2 regions of the Thermoanaerobacter sp. X514 genome follow, and region 2 is predicted to be linked to the other one. Evidence: predicted binding sites of a transcription regulator. Region 2 holds the regulator's gene; the other holds the start of a gene.
What was found. The regulator HrcA, encoded in region 2, represses chaperone genes, less so after heat shock. The targets are predictions, from matches to a motif close to ATTAGCACTCANNNNNNNTGAGTGCTAAT.
Positions count from the first base shown of each region.

Region 1: groES (co-chaperone GroES) is a predicted target of HrcA. The motif match lies at 4,203-4,231, and genes of this name have one in related genera.

Region 1 is NC_010320.1:521,795-532,091, forward strand. Features, by position in the region: gene TETH514_RS02535 (DUF554 domain-containing protein) at 1-38, shown strand, start outside; gene TETH514_RS02540 (HutP family protein) at 50-463, shown strand; gene TETH514_RS02545 (S8 family peptidase) at 764-2,002, opposite strand; gene TETH514_RS02550 (hypothetical protein) at 2,315-2,497, shown strand; gene TETH514_RS02555 (hypothetical protein) at 2,569-2,763, shown strand; gene TETH514_RS02560 (hypothetical protein) at 3,036-4,022, shown strand; gene groES (co-chaperone GroES) at 4,257-4,541, shown strand; gene groL (chaperonin GroEL) at 4,556-6,181, shown strand; tRNA gene TETH514_RS02575 (tRNA-Arg) at 6,274-6,350, shown strand; purine riboswitch at 6,506-6,607, shown strand; gene guaB (IMP dehydrogenase) at 6,744-8,198, shown strand; gene guaA (glutamine-hydrolyzing GMP synthase) at 8,212-9,750, shown strand; purine riboswitch at 9,836-9,937, shown strand; gene TETH514_RS02590 (NCS2 family permease) at 10,124-10,297, shown strand, end outside.
Region 2 is NC_010320.1:2,088,388-2,098,684, reverse strand. Features, by position in the region: gene TETH514_RS10500 (hypothetical protein) at 1-2,039, shown strand, start outside; gene TETH514_RS13075 (hypothetical protein) at 2,177-2,299, shown strand; gene TETH514_RS10495 (hypothetical protein) at 2,303-2,572, shown strand; gene lepA (translation elongation factor 4) at 2,606-4,417, shown strand; gene hemW (radical SAM family heme chaperone HemW) at 4,414-5,541, shown strand; gene hrcA (heat-inducible transcriptional repressor HrcA) at 5,636-6,667, shown strand; gene grpE (nucleotide exchange factor GrpE) at 6,681-7,268, shown strand; gene dnaK (molecular chaperone DnaK) at 7,286-9,124, shown strand; gene dnaJ (molecular chaperone DnaJ) at 9,180-10,297, shown strand, end outside.

The DNA of each region.
Region 1 (10,297 bases), 890 kb from region 2:
TTTATCAGATTTTACTAAACATTATAAAAGGATTTTAGGCGGTGCGGATATGAAACTACTAAAAAGCATCGATGTAGCCAGAATTGCTGTAAAAATGGCCATGTCTACAAGAGAAGAGGAAGAAATACTAAAAAACAAATATTGGAAACAAGGAGTAAAAGTTGCAGCTGTTGACTATGGTGGAGAATACGTAAATTCTATATCTAAAATTATTGAAAGAGCGGTAGTAGCGGCTAAAAGAGAAGGAATTATAGAAGACACACACGCTGCAGAAGGAGCTGTAGCAGGAGCTGCGCATGAGGCTGCTATACAAGTCATGAACAAAGCTATGGGACTTAATGTAGGTGGAAAAATAGGCATTGCCTATGCTGATGAGCATCTTTGTGTTTGTGTGTTTTTTGCTGTAGGGATGCTAAACTTAAATGAAGTGGCAATTGGACTAGGACATAGGTCATTAAAATAAGGGGTTAACCTCTCATACTCAGACTGTTGACAAACTTTCGCAAAGGAGATATTTTGCATAAGGAGTGACTTGTTACAAAGCGGCAACAAAACTTAGCAAGACCGAGGGTGGAGGCAGGGCCGTAGCCACGGATGGCGGAGGCGGGCACTAAGACAAGGATGTCGAATGTGCCCGGTACCCTGCCGGAACCCGAAGGTCGAGTTTAGTTTTGTCGCTTTGGAACATCGGAGTGACGATGCAAAATATCTCCTTTGAATATTTTTAGCTTTGTGAACAAACTGAAACGAGGGGTTAACCCCCTCATACTTTTTTTAATGCCTCTTCTATATTTATCATTCCACTGCCTTGTGTCCATAGACCTGCATCGTCAATTTTTATTGCTGTCGATTTTAAAATATTTTTTATTTGTACATTAGTCAAATTAGGATTTTTTTCAAGGAGTAGAGCTGCTGCTCCTGCTGCCATTGGAGTCGCCATAGAAGTCCCTGTTGCTGTTCTATATGCTTTATTTATCGTAATTTCATCTGCACCAAAAGGTATATTTTCTGAAGCAGTAGAGACTATTTTTACACCTGGTGCTACTATGTCTGGTTTGTATAGATAAGGCGAACCTCTTCCAGAAAATTGAGCTATTTCGTCATCACTTATGTCGGAGGTTCTTTTGTCATCTACTGCTCCTACAGTTATGGCATTTTTACTGGTGCCAGGGGAAGTTATTGTGTTGTAATTAGGACCTGAGTTTCCGGCTGCAACAGTTACTACTAATCCATTTCTCCAAAGAGTATCTACTCCTCTCACCAAAGGGTCTAAAAAAGCAGGAAGAGAAGGAGTTTCACCTATTGACAGAGAAACTACCCGTATATTGTATTTGTCTTTGTTGTCTAAAATCCATTGCATTCCTGTTAATATGTCAGAGGATAAACCTCTGCCATAGGCATCTAATACTTTTACTGCTACTATATTAGCTTCTGGGGCTACGCCTTTGTATTTGCCATTAGAAGCATATCCATTTCCAGCAGCGTCACCAGCTACATGAGTGCCGTGGCCATTGTCATCGTAAGGTTGTTTTTTTCCATTTACTACATCGTGAAATGCCACTATGCGGTTTTTAGGCTTGGTAAAATCAGGGTGAGGATATATTCCAGTGTCTAAAAAGGCAATTGTTACTCCCTTACCGGTGTAGCCTAAATCGTTCGCATTTCGAGAGGCGATTTCTTGAGTGGCAATATAAAGCTGCAGCTTAACAGCGGAGTCTTCTGCTATAAAATGAATTCCTTTTAATGTAGCGAAATTTTTCAATTTATCACAAGGTAAATTTACTGACCAGGCTTTTATGATTGGTAGTTCAAATTTTATACTTCCTCCCATTTTTTCGATTTTTTCTTTTAAAATGTCATAAGATAAATGGGAATACAAAATTACAGGAACACATTCACTTCTTAAATATAATGCTTTTTTTAAAAGCCTTTTATCGATTTTATTTGATACATAAATTTCCTTTGCTATTTTAGAAAAAGCAAACATTGGAATAAGATTCATTAGCGTACCTCCTTTCATGCTATTAACACAATATGTGAAATATAAAAATTTGTTAGTGGAAATTTAAAAAGTGTCACCGTATGAAGTTATATCATATTATGTAGTAGGTCTTTAAAGACCCACATAGAAAAGGATGAGACTTGAAAGGAGGAAAATTATTTATGCCAGTAGATAAAAGTGGAGCAGGATATGGATGTGGATGGTTTTGGATTATAATCATCATACTATTGATCTTGTTGTTTGTCCCAGGGATTATTGTTGAAGAACCAAAAGCTTGATTAGGTATTGAAAATTGTTTAAAGGGGGATCAATATGGCAGGAACAAGTTCAGTTTTTGGGCAAAGCAATTTGCTGTTTTTCTTCTTGATACTTGTATTAGCGCTTGGTGGAAGCCAGCTTAATGTATGGTCTTTAGAGACATTGTTGTTCTTCTTTATACTCCTTGTAATAATAATGGACGGCGGTTTTGATTGGTTCTTCAATGAACTCAAGTAATTTTGAATGGCTCTATCCTGCGATAGAGCCATTTTTATTTGATAAATTTGATATGTGTGGAGTGATAATATATGTCTTTTTCTGGAGATACTCTGTTGTTCTTTTTTGTAATTTTAACTTTGCTGCTGGATGTAAGATTTGAGCTTGAAAGTCTACTGTTTTTCTTTTTAATACTTGTAATTTTACAGGAAGAAAAACCGCGAAAAAAAGCAAAGCGATTTTTGTGGTCATTAACAGGTATTAATCTTGGTAACACAAATTCTTAAAATTACGTATTATATATTAGCTAAAGATGAAAAATTTATTTCCCTATTATTTACCTATCTGAAGGGAGGTAGTATTTATGCCCGAAGAAAAAGGAATAGGATTTGTTGGAGGTTGGTTTTGGATTTTTATAATAATAATTTTAATACTTCTATTTGTTCCAGGAATAATTATTTGGGAAAAAAATTAGACAAAAATAAGGGGCAGTCTATAATAATAGACTAGCCCCTTACATATATTAGTAAGAGATTATTAAAAATAGGGGGAATTTGTTTTGCAAAAGGAGATTTTATTAAAAATACTCGCTGTAGAACTTTTGATAGTAGCTTTTGTGAGATTTCAAGTGATGGGTATAGAAAAAGAAAAAAATGAGACTACACTTTCTACAGGTACTGATGATAAAAACAAGTTATCGCCACCACAAGAAGACAAAAAGTCGACAATTGATTTGTATGAAGTGGTAACAAAAGGCAAAGATTTTGTAGGAAGCCTAAAACCCTATTTAAGCAAAAGAGACCAGTATTATGTAGATATTTTTTCTAAAATGGCAGAAATAATTGAGATACAAAAAAATTTAGTGAATCTTTCGGAAGAAGAAATTGAAGCATTAGACAAAGTTGAGGTAGACAAAATAGGGATTTTAAAAGCAATAAAACCTTACATAGCAGAAGACAAGAAAATTGTCATAGATAAATTTTTGAAATTCTTTGAGGCGTTAAAAAATTTACAACAAAAACTAGAAAAATACACAAAAGAAGGGGATAAAAATAACATTTTTGATAAAATAGTAGATATTTATGAGGCTATACGGCCTATAATACCGGAAGAAAAAATAGAAGAAACTGATAAAATTGCAAAGAATATAAAATTATTGGAAGTATTAAATAAAGCAGAAGGAATTATGAATAGTATGAAAGAGGAGAAAAAACAATCTCAACAAGCGACCAGAGATTTTCATGAAGAAAGAATAGCAGAAGAGAAAGAAGAAAAAAACGAAGAAATAAAAGAAATAGAAGTTGAAGAAAAAGAGGAAAGTGATGAAAAAGAAACACAACAGCAATTGCCAAAGGGAGAAAAGAATTTATTGCCTCAAGGCTTGTCTGATCAGCAGTTAAAAGTTTTGGACAATTTAAAATCTATGCTGACAAAGGAGCAACAGCAATACATGTATAACATGATAAATTACCTGAAACAACAGGGTTTGGTCAATTTGTCTAATAAAGAGAAAGAAGAAGAAAGTGATTTTGAAAAAGGGGAATAAATATTTCCCTGTATTTTTTTATTTATAAATACAAATTACAGAAACGTAGTCTAAATCAATAAATAATGGCATAAAATCAAAATATTTGGGTAAAATCATAGATAATCAGACTATACGGCCTAAAATAGGCTATAATAAAGTTTGATATGTTTTACCACTTAAATTAATATAGAGATTAGGATTAGCACTCACATAAGTTGAGTGCTAATAAATGAAGAAGGAGGGATAAAGTATATGAGATTAAAACCACTCGGAGACAGAGTTGTGGTCAAAGTAATCCAGGCAGAAGAAGTTACAAAAGGTGGGGTTATTTTACCAGGTACAGCAAAAGAAAAGCCACAACAAGGTGAAGTTGTCGCAGTAGGAACAGGACAATACATAGACGGCAAAAAGGTAGAATTAGAAGTAAAAGTCGGTGACAGAGTAATCTTCTCCAAATATGCTGGGACAGAAGTTAAGTTAGATGGTGAAGAATATCTACTTTTAAGAGAAAGCGATATTCTAGCAATTATAGAATAAGGAGGTAGTTGAAAATGGCAAAACAAATCAAATATGGAGAGGAAGCAAGAAGAGCATTAGAAAGAGGAGTTAATGCAGTTGCGGATACTGTAAAAGTTACATTAGGGCCAAGGGGTCGTAATGTAGTATTGGACAAAAAATATGGTTCACCTACGGTTACAAATGACGGTGTTACTATTGCAAGAGAGATTGAATTAGAGGATCCATTTGAAAATCAAGGCGCACAACTTTTGAAGGAAGTAGCTACAAAAACTAATGATGTCGCAGGTGATGGTACAACGACTGCAACGCTTTTAGCTCAAGCAATGGTTCGTGAGGGACTCAAAAACCTCGCAGCAGGAGCTAACCCAATGCTTTTAAGAAGAGGTATTGCGAAGGCTGTAGATGCTGCAGTTGAGGGGTTAAAGAGGATATCTAAACCTATTGATAATAAAGAATCAATTGCCCATGTTGCTTCTATCTCTGCTGCTGATGAAGAAATAGGTAATCTCATTGCAGAAGCAATGGACAAAGTAGGTAAAGATGGAGTTATAACGGTTGAAGAATCAAAGACTTTAGGTACAACCCTTGAGGTTGTTGAAGGAATGCAATTTGACAGAGGATATATTTCTCCATACATGGTAACTGATGCTGAAAAAATGGAAGCAGTATTAGAGGAGCCTGTTATACTCATAACAGATAAGAAACTTTCAAATATCCAAGACTTGTTGCCACTCTTGGAGCAAGTAGTGCAACACGGTAAGAAACTTCTTATCATAGCTGATGATGTAGAAGGAGAAGCATTGGCAACATTAGTTGTTAACAAATTAAGAGGTACATTTACGTGTGTAGCAGTAAAAGCTCCTGGCTTTGGTGACAGAAGAAAAGAAATGTTACAAGATATAGCAATACTGACAGGTGGTCAAGTAATTTCAGAAGAGTTAGGTTATGACTTAAAAGATGTGAGATTAGATATGCTTGGCCGCGCAAGACAAGTAAAAGTTACAAAAGAGAATACCACAATTGTAGGCGGAGCAGGCGATGCTGCAGAAATTAAGAAGAGAGTAAATCAAATTAAGGCTCAAATTGAGGAAACTACCTCTGATTATGATAGAGAAAAATTACAAGAAAGACTGGCAAAATTGGCCGGTGGCGTAGCTGTCATTCAAGCTGGTGCTGCAACTGAGACAGAGCTTAAAGAAAAGAAACACAGAATTGAAGACGCATTGGCGGCTACAAAAGCAGCAGTGGAGGAAGGTATAGTACCTGGTGGCGGTATTGCACTTCTCAATGTAATAGAAGATGTGCAAAAAGTAGTTGATTCCTTAGATGGCGACTTCAAGACAGGTGCGAAGATAGTTTTAAGAGCATTAGAAGAACCCGTAAGACAAATTGCAGCAAATGCTGGTGTTGACGGTTCTGTAATAGTAGAAAAAATAAAAGCTGCTAAAGATCCAAACTTCGGATATGATGCTTACAAGGAAGAATTTACAGACATGTTCAAAGCAGGTATCGTAGACCCAACAAAGGTTACAAGGACAGCTTTGCAAAATGCTGCATCAATTGCTTCAATGATACTTACGACAGAAGCAGTAGTGGTAGATGTACCAGAGAAGAATACAGCAATGCCTAATCCAGGAGCAGGAATGGATATGATGTGATAAAAAGGGCTGAGCGAAAGCTTAGCCCTTTTTAAGTTTTGGCCTTGACAGCTTTTAAATTGTCTGATAAAATACTCATGTAACATTTTTAGGCGCCCGTAGCTCAGCAGGATAGAGCAGCAGTTTCCTAAACTGCGTGCCGGAGGTTCGAGTCCTCTCGGGCGCACCATTGCCATAGAAATTAGTAATAGGCAGGATTCTGACTATTTTATAGTTGGAATCCTTTTTTACTTTATATGAAAGATTAGGTTTTGCAGTTTTTGTACTGTTGACATAGACATGTAAATTTGATATATTGAATAATAACTTATTCATTAACAAGTTAATAGTTTTATTAGAGGAACTCATATAATCCCGTGAATATGGCACGGGAGTTTCTACAAAGCAGCCGTAAACTGCTTTACTATGGGTGGAATTTGTTGTTGCCTTTTTGGCCTGAGGAAATTCTGCCCTCAGGCTTTTAATTTATAAAGGACTATAAGTTAATTGTGTAAATTGTATGACGTTCAAAAAGATTTTGCTAATAATATGTTATAATAAAACTAAAAAGGGAGATGTAAGTATGGAGGAAAAGTTTGTTAAAGAAGGTTTAACTTTTGACGATGTTCTTTTAATTCCTGCTAAATCCGATGTGCTTCCTAAGGATGTAGATTTAAAGACAAAGCTTACTAAAAAAATTACTTTAAACATTCCTTTAATGAGTGCTGGAATGGACACTGTTACAGAATCCAAACTTGCGATTGCTATAGCAAGGGAAGGCGGCATAGGTGTAATTCACAAAAACATGTCTATTGAAAGACAAGCTTTAGAAGTTGACAAAGTCAAAAGGTCAGAGCATGGTGTCATAACGGACCCTTTCTCTCTTACTCCTGACCATACTATTAAAGATGCAGCTGAACTTATGGCAAGGTATAAAATATCTGGAGTACCTATCACTGTTGATTCGAAACTTGTAGGAATAATCACTAATCGCGATATAAGATTTGAAGATGATTTGGATAAACCTATAAGAGAAGTTATGACAAAAGACAATTTGGTAACTGCTCCTCCTGGAACCACTTTAGAGGAAGCAAGACAGATACTAAAAAAACATAAAATAGAAAAATTGCCGTTAGTAGATGAAAACAACGTTTTAAAAGGGCTCATAACCATAAAAGATATAGAAAAAGCAGTTGAGTTTCCTAATGCGGCAAAGGACAGCAAGGGAAGACTTTTAGTGGCTGCTGCTGTCGGTGTTGGGAAAGACATGATGGATAGAGTCAAAGCATTAGTAGAAGCAGGTGTAGACGCTATCGTGATAGATACAGCTCACGGTCATTCTAAAGGAGTTTTGGAGGCTGTCTCTAAGATAAAAGAAAAATATCCAGACCTGCAGCTGATAGCAGGAAATGTAGCTACGGCTGAAGCCACAAGAGACTTAATAGAGAGAGGGGCAGATTGTGTAAAAGTTGGTATTGGCCCAGGGTCAATCTGTACTACGAGAGTGATCGCTGGAGTAGGAGTTCCTCAAATTACTGCTATTTACGATTGTGCTCAAGAAGCGGACAAGTATGGGATACCTATAATTGCAGATGGAGGGATTAAGTATTCGGGGGACATCGTAAAAGCCATTGCGGCGGGAGCTTCTGTAGTTATGCTGGGAAGCCTTTTTGCAGGAACAGAAGAAAGTCCCGGAGAAATAGAGATATATCAAGGAAGAAGCTATAAGGTCTATAGAGGCATGGGTTCTTTAGGAGCAATGAAAGAAGGAAGCTCAGATAGGTATTTCCAAGAAGATGTCACAAAGTTTGTACCAGAAGGGGTAGAAGGAAGGGTACCTTATAAAGGACCTTTAAAAGAGACAGTGTATCAATTAGTTGGTGGTTTAAGAGCAGGAATGGGATATTGTGGTGTTCGCAATATTGAAGAACTTAGGACAAAAACAAAATTTATAAAAATAACGCAGGCAGGATTAACTGAAAGTCATCCTCATGATATAATTATTACAAAGGAAGCTCCTAATTATAATTTGAGATAAGAGGAGGATTTTAATGGGGATTAAACGGGAAGTAGTGTTAGTTTTAGACTTTGGAGGCCAATACACACAATTAATTGCGAGAAGAATAAGAGAAGCAAATGTCTTTTGCGAGATTGTTCCTTACAATATTTCTCCAGAGGAGATACGAAAAAAAGAGCCAAAGGGAATTGTGCTTTCTGGAGGACCTGCCAGTGTATATGCAAAAAATGCTCCTAAATGCGATAAGGAAATTTTTGAGTTAGGCTATCCTGTATTAGGTATATGTTATGGTGCACAACTTATGACAGAGCTTTTAGGCGGAAAAGTTGCGCCAGCACCTGTGAAGGAATATGGCAAGACAGAAATTGTCTTAAATAATACTATTCCTTTGTTTAAAGGGATAGAAAGAGACACTGTTGTTTGGATGAGCCATACTGACCACATAGAACTTCCTCCTCCAGATTTTAAGGTAGTAGCCTCTACTGACAATTGTCCTATCGCAGCGATTGCGAATGTAGAAAAGAAATTGTATGCGGTTCAATTCCATCCTGAAGTTTCACACACTCATAGAGGAACAGAGATTATAAGAAATTTCCTTTTTGAAGTATGTGATTGCGCGGCAGATTGGACAATGGATTCTTTGATTGAGCAGACAGTAAAGGAAATAAAAGCGAAAGTAGGAAAACACAAAGCTGTATGTGCTCTGTCTGGTGGTGTAGATTCTTCAGTGGCTGCTGTTTTAGTAGACAGAGCCATTCACGACCAATTGGTGTGCATTTTTGTTGATACAGGGCTTTTAAGGAAAAACGAAGGAGATATGGTTATTGAAACTTTTAGAAAAAATTATGACATGAACATAATCCGGGTAGATGCAAAGGATAGATTTTTGTCACGACTTAAGGGAGTTACGGATCCAGAAGAAAAGAGAAAAATTATTGGTAATGTTTTTATAGAAGTTTTTAAAGAAGAAGCTTTAAAGATAGGAGATGTGAAATTTTTGGTGCAGGGTACTTTGTATCCTGATGTAATAGAAAGTGGCAATGGCGTGTCTTCTACTATTAAAAGTCACCACAATGTTGGAGGTTTGCCTGAAGATATAGGTTTTGAACTTATTGAACCTTTGAGGATGCTTTTTAAAGACGAAGTAAGGCAAGTAGGTAAAGAATTAGGAATCCCTGAGGAAATATTGTATAGGCAGCCTTTCCCTGGACCAGGCCTTGCAGTCAGAATTCTTGGAGAAGTTACAGAAGAAAAGTTAGAAATTTTGAGACAAGCTGACAGCATAGTTCTAAGAGAGATGAAAAAATTTGGATGGTATAATAAAGTGTGGCAGTCATTTGCTGTATTGCCTGGAATAAAGAGCGTTGGTGTTATGGGTGATGAAAGGACATACGCTTATGCGATAATTTTGAGGGTAGTAGATAGCTACGACGGGATGACGGCGGATTGGACAAAGCTTCCTTATGAAATTTTAGAAAGTATATCTACTAGCATTACTAATGAAGTTCCAGGAGTAAATCGAGTGCTTTACGACATTACTTCTAAACCTCCTGCTACCATAGAATGGGAATAAAAATCCGAACATTATTTTAGTTTTTTATAAAAAAATTCGCAAATAAGGTTGACTAATATTAAAAAAGTTGATAAGATATAAGTGTGACAATTGAATAAAAAGCACTCATATAATCTCGAGAATATGGCTCGAGAGTCTCTACCGAACAACCGTAAATTGTTCGACTATGAGTGAAAGTGTACCTAGGGTTCCAGCCTATTTATAGGTGTTCGGACCGAGCGGTACAGGTATATTTTATATACCACACCTTAGGGACAAAAGCCCGGGAGGATAGGTTTCACTCGTGTTTAATTTGTGAAATCTATTCTTTGCGGGCTTATTTGTTTTAAATTCTTGTAGAAGTTGCAAAATAATATAGAACAGGAGGATTATGATGGAAAAGGTGAGTAAAGTGAGGAACAAAAATTCTTTAGAAAATCTAGCAAATAGGATATGGAGATTAGAAAACTATAATACCAATGTAAAAACAGAGATATTAGCTGGGATTACCACATTTATAACAATGGCTTATATTATGTTTGTGAATCCCATTATACTAAAAGAAGCA
Region 2 (10,297 bases):
ACTATGTTGAAAATGACCTTCCTAATATAAAATACCTCATGGAAAATGGTACATATGGACTTATGACGGTAAATTCTGATGGAGGCAGGACCCCTGAAAACGTGTATATGACAATTGGTTGTGGGACAAGAGCTGTAGGATCTGAAAAAGCTTCCCTTAATTTTAATGCTTCTGAAATAGTAAATGGAGAACAAGCCTCTATAATTTTCAAAAGAAATACAGGTATTAAACCCCAAGTATTTAATATAGTAAATTTAGATTTTGCGCAAGTAGAGAGAAATAACCTAACTCGAAATCACATTGTAGTACCTGGCTTATTAGGCACTCTTTTAAAACAAAATGGAAAAACTGTTGCTGTGTTTGGTAATGAAGATACTGATGTAGAACAAAGAAGATATGCACCTCTTATAGTAATGGATGAAAAAGGAATTGTAGATTTTGGGGATGTGAGTGATAATGTCTTAAAAAGAGACCCTTTCAGCCCTTTTGGAATTATGACAGATTATGATTTGCTTTATCAAAAATATACTGAGATGAAGGAAAAACCCGACTTAACGGTTTTTCAATTAGGGGATACGTTAAGAGCGAATGATTACCATAAATATGCGATGGATAAAATTAATGAGAGAAATAAAAAAAGGGCTTTATACGAAGCAGATAAATTTATTGGCAAAGTCATAAGAGAAGGCAGTCCCAACACCTTATACATTGTCTTAACTCCACTTCCTCCATCTAAAGATATGGGGCAAAAGAGTTATTTAACCCCCATAATACTTTTTGGACCAGGCTTTACTAAAGGCTATGTTACTTCAGACACAACAAAAAGAGAGGGGATTGTCACAAATACAGATTTAATGCCGACAATTTTACAGTATTTTGACATTCCTATACCCACTTTTTTGATGGGACATCCCCTTTATAATTCTGGTTACAAAGGAAGTGTAGACAAATTATTGGCTGAAAGTCATAAACTTGTTTTTAATTACACTTATAGGCCTATTTTCTTAAGGACTTATGTGGTTTTAGAGATAATAATTTTAATTTTAGCCCTATTAGTTTTGTTTTTTTTAAAAAAGTATGCGGTCTATTTAAAGCCTCTATTATTTTTTGTTTCTACTATTCCTTTGACTTTTTTGCTATTACCTTTGTTTAATTATACTAGTCTATCAAATAGCATCGTGGGAATATTATTTTTGACAGCAGTAGCAATTATAGCGATTCATGAAATTAATCCTTATGGTTATTATTTCTATGCTATAATAGGTTTAATTACTTCCCTTGTTTTGCTAATTGACCTTGTGACAGGGCAATATTTGCTAAAAAATTCTTTTTTAAGCTATGACGTCATCGTAGGGGCCCGTTTTTATGGCCTAGGAAACGAGTATCTGGGGGTATTGATTGGAGCCGTCTTATGTTTTACTACAATGGCTTTTGAAATTTTTTCGAATAAAAAGCTGCTTTTAGCTATAACTTCAATAATATACGCACTGGTATTCTACTTTATTGCAGCTCCAAGTATAGGTACAAATGTTGGAGGATCGATAACGGCCTTTGGAGCTTTTGCTGTGGCATTGTTACTTTTATCTGGTAAAAAAATTAACATAAGAAATCTATTGTATATTGGGATAGGGATAGTTTTAATGCTTATAGGACTGTTTTACTTGGATTCTTTAAGGCCGGTTTCTCAACAAACTCACATAGGACAAACTTTTGCTTTAGTAAAAAACCATGGCATAGAATCTTTATTGCAAATTTTTGAAAGAAAGCTTTTAATGAATTATAAACTCATAAAATATTCTATATGGTCGAGAGTATTGTTGACACTTATAGGTGTTTTACTAATTCTTTTCTTCAAACCCGTTGGAGTGTTGAGTGAAATTTTCAAAAAACACTCCTACATTCGAATATGCTTTGTTGCGACGATTATAGGAAGCATTCTTGCATTGGTTTTTAATGATTCAGGAATTGTAGCGGCAGCTACAATGATGGTGTTTGTAGGACCTATGCTAATACATCTTGTTATTGATGAAATCTCTTAAAAGGTGGTTTTATGGTAAAAATGAAGGTATTGCAAATTGTAAGAAAATCAGAAGGAGGAATAAAAAAACATTTACTATAACTAGTGATATTATTAGACAAAATAGGTATAAAATGGAAAAAAGTTATGGAGAATTTTTTGAAAGTTGCAGAACTGAGAAAAAATATAAGCTTAAAAGGAAAAGAAAGTGCAGAAAAATATAGTTATGATAAAATGATTAAAGAAATACAACAGATTTATCATACCTTGAAGGGAAGATAAAAGATGAGGCTTACAAGGACAAGAGAGAGAAAGAAACAGATTCAAAGAAAGAGACTTGTAATCTTTGCTCTTTTATTGTACATTGTTATTATGGTAGTAGGACTTGTAATAGCTGATTCTTCCTTTAATGAAATTACTACTGGAGTGAGGAAAGTAAAAATATTTGGTGTATATTCAAATAGCGAAAAGGTGATCGTTAAAATTTTTGGTAAGGAGTCAGTTATTGACATAGGAGGGTTAAGCCAATACTTTAAAGGCCGATTTTGGAAATGAGGTCTAAGTCTTTAATTTTTGAGGAGGTACAAAATGTCAGAGAGGATGCAGTATATTAGAAATTTTTGCATTATTGCTCACATAGACCATGGTAAATCTACTCTTGCAGATAGACTTATTGAGAAAACAGGTTTTCTTTCTGAAAGGGAAACAGATAAGCAAATTTTAGATAATTTAGAATTAGAAAGGGAAAGAGGAATTACTATAAAGTTAAAGCCTGTAAGAATGATTTATAAAGCTAAAGATGGAAATGAATATGAGCTTAATCTCATTGATACCCCTGGACATGTGGATTTTACTTACGAGGTATCCCGAAGTATTGCAGCTTGTGAAGGAGCCCTGCTTGTAGTAGATGCTACACAAGGGATTGAGGCGCAAACCCTTGCTAATGTATATATGGCTTTAGAACATGATTTAGAGATAGTACCTGTGATAAATAAAATAGACCTTCCTTCAGCAAATCCTGAACATGTAAAAAAAGAAATTGAAGACGTGATTGGGATTGACGCAGAAGATGCTTTGCTTACCTCTGCTAAAGAAGGCATAGGTATAGAAGAAGTTTTAGAAGCCATTGTAAATAGAATTCCCCCTCCAAAAGGAGATGAAAATAAGCCTTTAAAAGCGCTAATTTTTGACTCTTTTTATGATAATTACAAAGGAGCAATAAGCTTTGTAAGGGTAGTAGATGGAATTGTTAAACCAGGAATGAGAATAAAAATGTTTTCTACTGGCAAAGTTTTTGAAGTTACAGAAGTGGGTATGTTTAGACCTAACCTTTATCCAGTAGAAGAGCTTAAAGCAGGTGAAGTTGGATATATTGCTGCCAGCATAAAAAATGTAAAAGACACTCGCGTAGGAGATACAATAACAGACGCAGATAATCCAGCCGATTTTCCACTTCCTGGCTATAAAGAAGTAGTGCCAATGGTCTTTTGTGGAATTTATCCTGCGGATGGACAAGATTATGAAAATTTAAAAGAAGCTTTAGAAAAACTTCAGCTAAATGATGCGTCACTTGTATTTGAACCTGACACCTCTGCTGCCTTAGGTTTTGGATTTAGGTGTGGCTTTTTGGGACTTTTGCACATGGAAATAGTTCAAGAAAGGTTGGAAAGAGAGTACAACTTAAATCTTGTCACTACTGCACCAAGTGTAATTTACAAAGTTTACAAAACTAATGGAGAGGTATTGGATTTGGACAATCCTACAAAAATGCCGCCTCCTACGCAAATAGATCATATTGAAGAGCCAATTGTGGAAGCTACTATTATGGTGCCTACTGAATATGTAGGGGCAGTTATGGAGCTTTGCCAGGATAGACGTGGAGCATATTTAGGAATGGAATATTTAGAACAAACTCGCGTACTTTTAAAATATGAAATGCCTTTAAATGAGATAATATATGACTTTTTTGATGCTTTAAAATCACGAACAAGGGGTTACGCCTCTTTCGACTATGAGCTTAAAGGGTATAAAGAATCTAATTTGGTAAAGCTTGATATTTTAATAAATGGCGAATTGGTAGATGCTTTATCCATGATAGTTCATAAAGATAAAGCCTATGAAAAAGCTAGAAAAATTGTAGAAAAGTTAAAAGAAAATATTCCAAGGCATCTTTTTGAGATTCCAATCCAGGCTGCAATAGGCTCTAAGATTATTGCAAGAGAGACTGTAAAAGCTTTGAGAAAAAACGTTCTTGCCAAGTGTTATGGAGGAGATGTAACTCGTAAGAAAAAACTTTTGGAGAAGCAAAAAGAAGGCAAAAAGCGCATGAGACAGGTGGGAAGTGTCGAAATACCTCAAGAGGCTTTTATGTCAATATTGAAGCTAGATGATGAAAAATGAGGGAGATAGGATTATACATTCACATTCCTTTTTGTAAAAGAAAATGCTATTATTGTGATTTTAATTCTTATGCAGGCTATGATTATCTTTTTGACGACTATATTCGGGCACTACTTATGGAAATAGAATCAAATTCTACAAAAGATTATAATGTGGTTTCGGTTTATATAGGAGGAGGTACCCCTAACCTTTTGCCTCCTTCTTATATAGAGAAGATATTGAAATCTGTATTTAAAAATTATAAAATACTTGATGGTTGCGAAATTACTATTGAAATGAATCCCGGCCTTATAACTGAAGAAAAACTAAAAATTTATAAAGACAACGGGATAAACCGAGTAAGTATTGGACTTCAAGCTTTTCAAAATAGGCTTTTAAAATATATAGGTAGAATTCATACAGTAGAAGAATTTTTTGGAAATTATGAGTTAGTGAAAAAGTTCTTTGACAATATAAATATAGACCTTATGTATGCTCTTCCTACTCAAACCTTTAAAGAGTGGCAAGAAACTTTAAAAGAAGTAGTAAAATTACAGCCGACGCATGTTTCTACTTATAGCTTGATTTTAGAACCTAACACCTCCTTTTACAGACTTTATGAAAAGGGTCAGTTGCCTATAGTTGATGAGGAAGAAGAGCTTAAAATGTATCATTGGGGTATAGAGTTTTTAAAAGAAAAAGGCTATCACCATTACGAAATATCTAATTTTGCATTGCCCACATTTGAATGTCGCCACAATATTTTATACTGGGAATGCAAAAATTATTTGGGATTTGGTGCAGGAGCCCATTCTTATATGGCGGATGTGAGATATAGTAATATTGAAAATATAAAAGACTATATTAAGAGCATTTTAGAAAGAAAAAGTGCAGTTAAGGAAAAGATAAAGTTGACAAAACAAGATAGAATGGCTGAGTTTATGTTTTTAGGAATGAGAATGACAAAAGGAGTGTGTGACAAGGATTTTAAGAAAAGATTTGGTATCAGTTTGTTTGAAATTTACAAAAAAGTAATACAAAAATACTTAAAAGAAGGTCTAATTGAGATTGATAATGAGTGTGTAAAACTTACCGAGAGGGGTATTGATGTCTCTAACGTCATTTTTGAAGAATTTCTGCCCTAAATGAGTATTGACAAAAAATTATAAGAGTGGTATTTTAAAAACATGAATTAGCACTCAATCGAGTAGAGTGCTAATAATACATGGGGTGGTGAAAATGCCGTTAGATGATAGGAAGAAAAAAATACTATATGCGGTTATTACTGATTATATTATGACGGCAGAGCCAATAGGGTCGAGAACAATAGCTAAGAAGTACAATATAGGATTAAGTTCTGCTACTATAAGAAACGAAATGGCGGATTTAGAAGAAATGGGATATTTGGAGCAACCTCATACTTCTGCAGGAAGGATACCTTCAGATAAAGGATATAGATTTTATGTAGACAGCATTCTTCGAAATTATATAAACAATGAACCTCCAATTAGTTATAATACTCGCGAGGAAATAATAGCGGAATTCGATGAGATTGTAAAGAAATACGCAAAAATTTTGGCTAACATTACTCACCATACTACAGTTGCTAAAATGCCAAAGTTGAACCCTGATAGAATAAAAAGAATTCAACTTATACCTGTTGCTTCTAATAAAATGATTTTTTTAGTAGTAACAGACACAGGGATTGTAAAAAATTACTTGCTTAATTTGTGCCAAAATGTAGATAGAACTATTTTTGAGTTTTTAAACAATTTGTTAAACGAGAAAATTGCCGGAAAAAATGAAAAAGATGTTTTTGAGTTTTTACAACAGGATTTAAGGCATATGTTAGGAGAGATGGTTTTTATAGCCGACGAATTGATAAACACTATACTTTTGAGCTTGAAGCAATTACAGGAAACGGATATTTATGCGGATGGAACTTCTCATATTTTAGATTTTCCTGAGTATAAAGATTTAAGCAAAGCAAAAAATTTCTTCAACCTTTTAGATAACAAGTCTTTATTAAATGAAATTTTAGAACCTGAAGTAGATTTTATAGATGTGAGAATAGGAAGCGAAAACAAGTTTGAGGAAATGAAGGACTTAAGCGTTATAAAAACTACTTATAAGATTAACGGTCGTGTGGTGGGTACAATAGGAATTATAGGGCCTACAAGAATGGATTATAGAAAATTAATTAATGAAATCAATGTTATGACAAAAGAGCTTTCGAATCTTTTATCGAATATATACAATGATGAAATATAATGAGGTGATATAAGTGGAAGAAGTAGAAAAGGAAATTAACAAAGAGGAGGAAAAGGATGTTAATAATTTAGATTCAAACGAACAAATGGAAGGACCTCCCGAAGATGAACAAGCACAGCAACAGCCACAGCAGCAAACGGTAGATGAAATAGAAGAACTAAAGCAAAAACTTCAGCAAAAAGAAGTTGAAGCTCAAGAATATTTAGATATTGCACAAAGGTTGAAAGCAGAATTTGAAAATTACAGAAAGAGAACAGAAAAAGAAAAATCAGAAATGGTAGAATACGGGAAAGAAACAGTAATTTTAGAACTTTTGCCTATTATGGATAATTTTGAAAGAGCTTTGGCGAGCAGTGGAGATTATAATTCTCTAAAAGAAGGGATAGAATTAATTTACAGGCAGTTTAAAAAGATATTGGATAAATTTGGCGTGAAAGAAATTGAAGCAGAAGGGCAAATTTTTGACCCCTACAAACACCATGCTGTAATGCAGGAAGAGGTGGAAGGAAAACAGCCCAATGAAATTATTGAAGTTTTCCAAAAAGGCTATTATCTAAAAGATAAAGTAATAAGACCAAGTTTAGTAAAAGTAGCAAAATAAAAAGGAGGTTGAAAAAGATGGGGAAAGTTATAGGAATTGACTTAGGAACTACTTTTTCTTGTGTTGCTGTTATGGAAGGAGGCCAACCTGTAGTAATACCTAACGCAGAAGGGGCTCGTACTACGCCTTCAGTTGTTGCTTTTACCAAAGAAGGCGAAAGGTTAGTAGGGCAAGTTGCAAAAAGGCAGGCAATTGTAAATCCTGATAGAACCATAATGTCTATAAAAAGGCACATGGGAAGTGACTACAAAGTAAAAATTGACGATAAAGAGTATACACCTCAAGAGATTTCTGCAATGATTTTACAAAAACTCAAAGCCGATGCAGAAGCATACCTAGGTGAGAAAGTTACACAGGCGGTAATTACTGTTCCTGCTTATTTCAATGACAGCCAAAGACAGGCTACAAAAGACGCAGGTAGAATTGCAGGCCTTGAGGTTTTGAGAATAATAAATGAGCCGACAGCTGCTGCTTTGGCATATGGACTTGACAAAGAGGGAAATCAAAAGATAATGGTTTATGACTTAGGTGGTGGTACTTTTGACGTTTCTATTTTGGAAATAGGAGAAGGAGTATTTGAGGTTTTGGCTACAAGTGGTAATAACCACTTGGGTGGAGATGACTTTGACCAAAGGATAATAGATTGGCTTGCTGACAATTTCAAAAAAGAACATGGAATTGATTTAAGAAATGATAGAATGGCGTTGCAAAGACTTAAAGATGCTGCAGAAAGAGCAAAAATAGAGCTTTCTTCTGCAACAGTAACTAATATCAACTTGCCATTTATTACTGCTGATGCTACGGGGCCAAAACATATAGATGTAAATCTTACAAGAGCAAAATTTGAAGAATTGATTTCCGACCTTGTAGAATCAACAGTAGGTCCTGTTAACCAAGCATTAAACGATGCAGGCTTAAAGCCTTCTGACATTGATAAAGTTCTTCTCATTGGTGGTTCTACAAGAGTGCCATTAGTACAGGAGACAGTAAAGAAAATAATGGGTAAAGAACCTCACAAAGGAATTAATCCAGATGAAGCAGTGGCCATAGGTGCAGCTATACAGGCGGCAGTATTATCTGGAGAAGTGAAAGATATCCTTTTACTTGACGTAACACCTTTGTCTTTGGGAATAGAGACCTTAGGTGGAGTATTTACTAAGATTATAGAGAGAAACACCACGATACCTACAAGAAAAAGCCAGATATTTACCACTGCAGCGGATAATCAGACTTCTGTTGAAATACACGTGTTACAAGGCGAAAGACCTATGGCAAAAGACAACAAAACTCTTGGAAGGTTTATTTTGTCAGGAATTCCACCAGCTCCAAGAGGAGTGCCTCAAATTGAAGTGACTTTTGATATAGATGCCAATGGAATTGTACATGTTTCTGCAAAAGACTTAGGTACTGGCAAATCACAGGATATAACAATTACTTCGACAACTAATTTGTCAGAAGAAGAGATACAAAGGATGATCAATGAGGCTAAACAATATGAAGAACAAGACAGAAAGAAGAAAGAAGAAATCGAAATAAGGAATAAGGCAGATTCTCTTATTTATCAAGCCGAAAAAACAATGAAAGACCTTGGGGATAAGATGACGCAAGCAGAAAAAGATGAAATTAACAAAGAAATAGAAAATGTGAGAAAAGCTCTTGAAGGAAGTGATATAGAAGCGATTAAAAGTGCCTCTGAAAAACTTTCACAAGCTTTCTACAAAGTTTCTACAAGAATATACCAACAAGCTGGAGGACAAACGGGAGGAGCTACAAATACAGATAGTGCTGGACAAGGTACAACACAGGACAATGTCTATGAAGCCAACTATAAAGTGGAGGATGATGATAATAAATAATGTAGAACCAGGTTTTACCTGGTTCTAATTTGCGTAATGAAAGGCAGGTGAGAAAGTGGCTAAAAAAGATTTATATGAAGTATTAGGAGTAGATAGAAATGCCACAGAAGAGGAAATAAAAAAAGCTTATAGAAGGCTTGCTAAAAAATATCACCCTGACTTGAACCCAGGAGATAAAGAAGCAGAGCAAAAATTTAAAGAAATAAACGAAGCTTACGAAATTCTCTCCGACCCTCAAAAAAGAGCCCAATATGACCAATTTGGAGACGCAGCCTTTGAGCAAGGCGGTTTTGGCCAAGGTGGATTTGGTCAAGGAGGTTTTGGAGAGGGCGGTTTTGATTTTGGAGGCTTTGGAGGATTTGGCGATATATTTGGCGATATTTTTAATGATTTCTTTGGTACTGGCAGGAGAAGAGCAGAAACAGGCCCTCAAAAGGGTAATGACATAAGATATGACCTTACTTTAACTTTTGAAGAGGCTGCTTTTGGAACAGAAAAAGAGATAGAGGTTGAGCGATTTGAAGAATGCGATGTGTGTAAAGGAACAGGGGCAAAGCCAGGTAGCAAACCGGAGACTTGTCCTGTATGCCATGGAACTGGTGAAGTGAGAACTGCACAGAATACTCCTTTTGGAAGAATTGTAAATATAAGAACTTGTCATAGGTGCCATGGTGAAGGAAAAATTATTACTGACCCTTGCAACAAATGCGGTGGAACAGGTAGAATTAGAAGGAGGAGAAAAATTAGAGTTACTATACCAGCAGGAATAGACGAAGGACAAATGCTTACCTTAAGAGGGGAAGGAGAGCCAGGCTTAAGAGGAGGTCCAAGGGGAGATCTGTATATTGTAATTCACGTAAAGCCCCACGAGTTGTTCACAAGAGAAGGATACAATGTGCATTTGAAAATGCCTATAAGTTTTGCTGATGCAGCTTTAGGCGGAGAAATAAAAATTCCTACGCTGGATGGAACAGTTAGTTTTACAATACCAGAAGGAACTCAGACAGGGACTAAGTTTAGGTTAAGGGGAAAAGGGATTCCTCACATAAATGGAAGAGGACGCGGAGACCAAATTGTAGAAGTTTATATTGATGTGCCTAAAAAGTTGACAGAAAAGCAAAAAGAATTGCTAAGAGAATTAAAAAAATTAGAAGGAAATACTGCGACAGAATC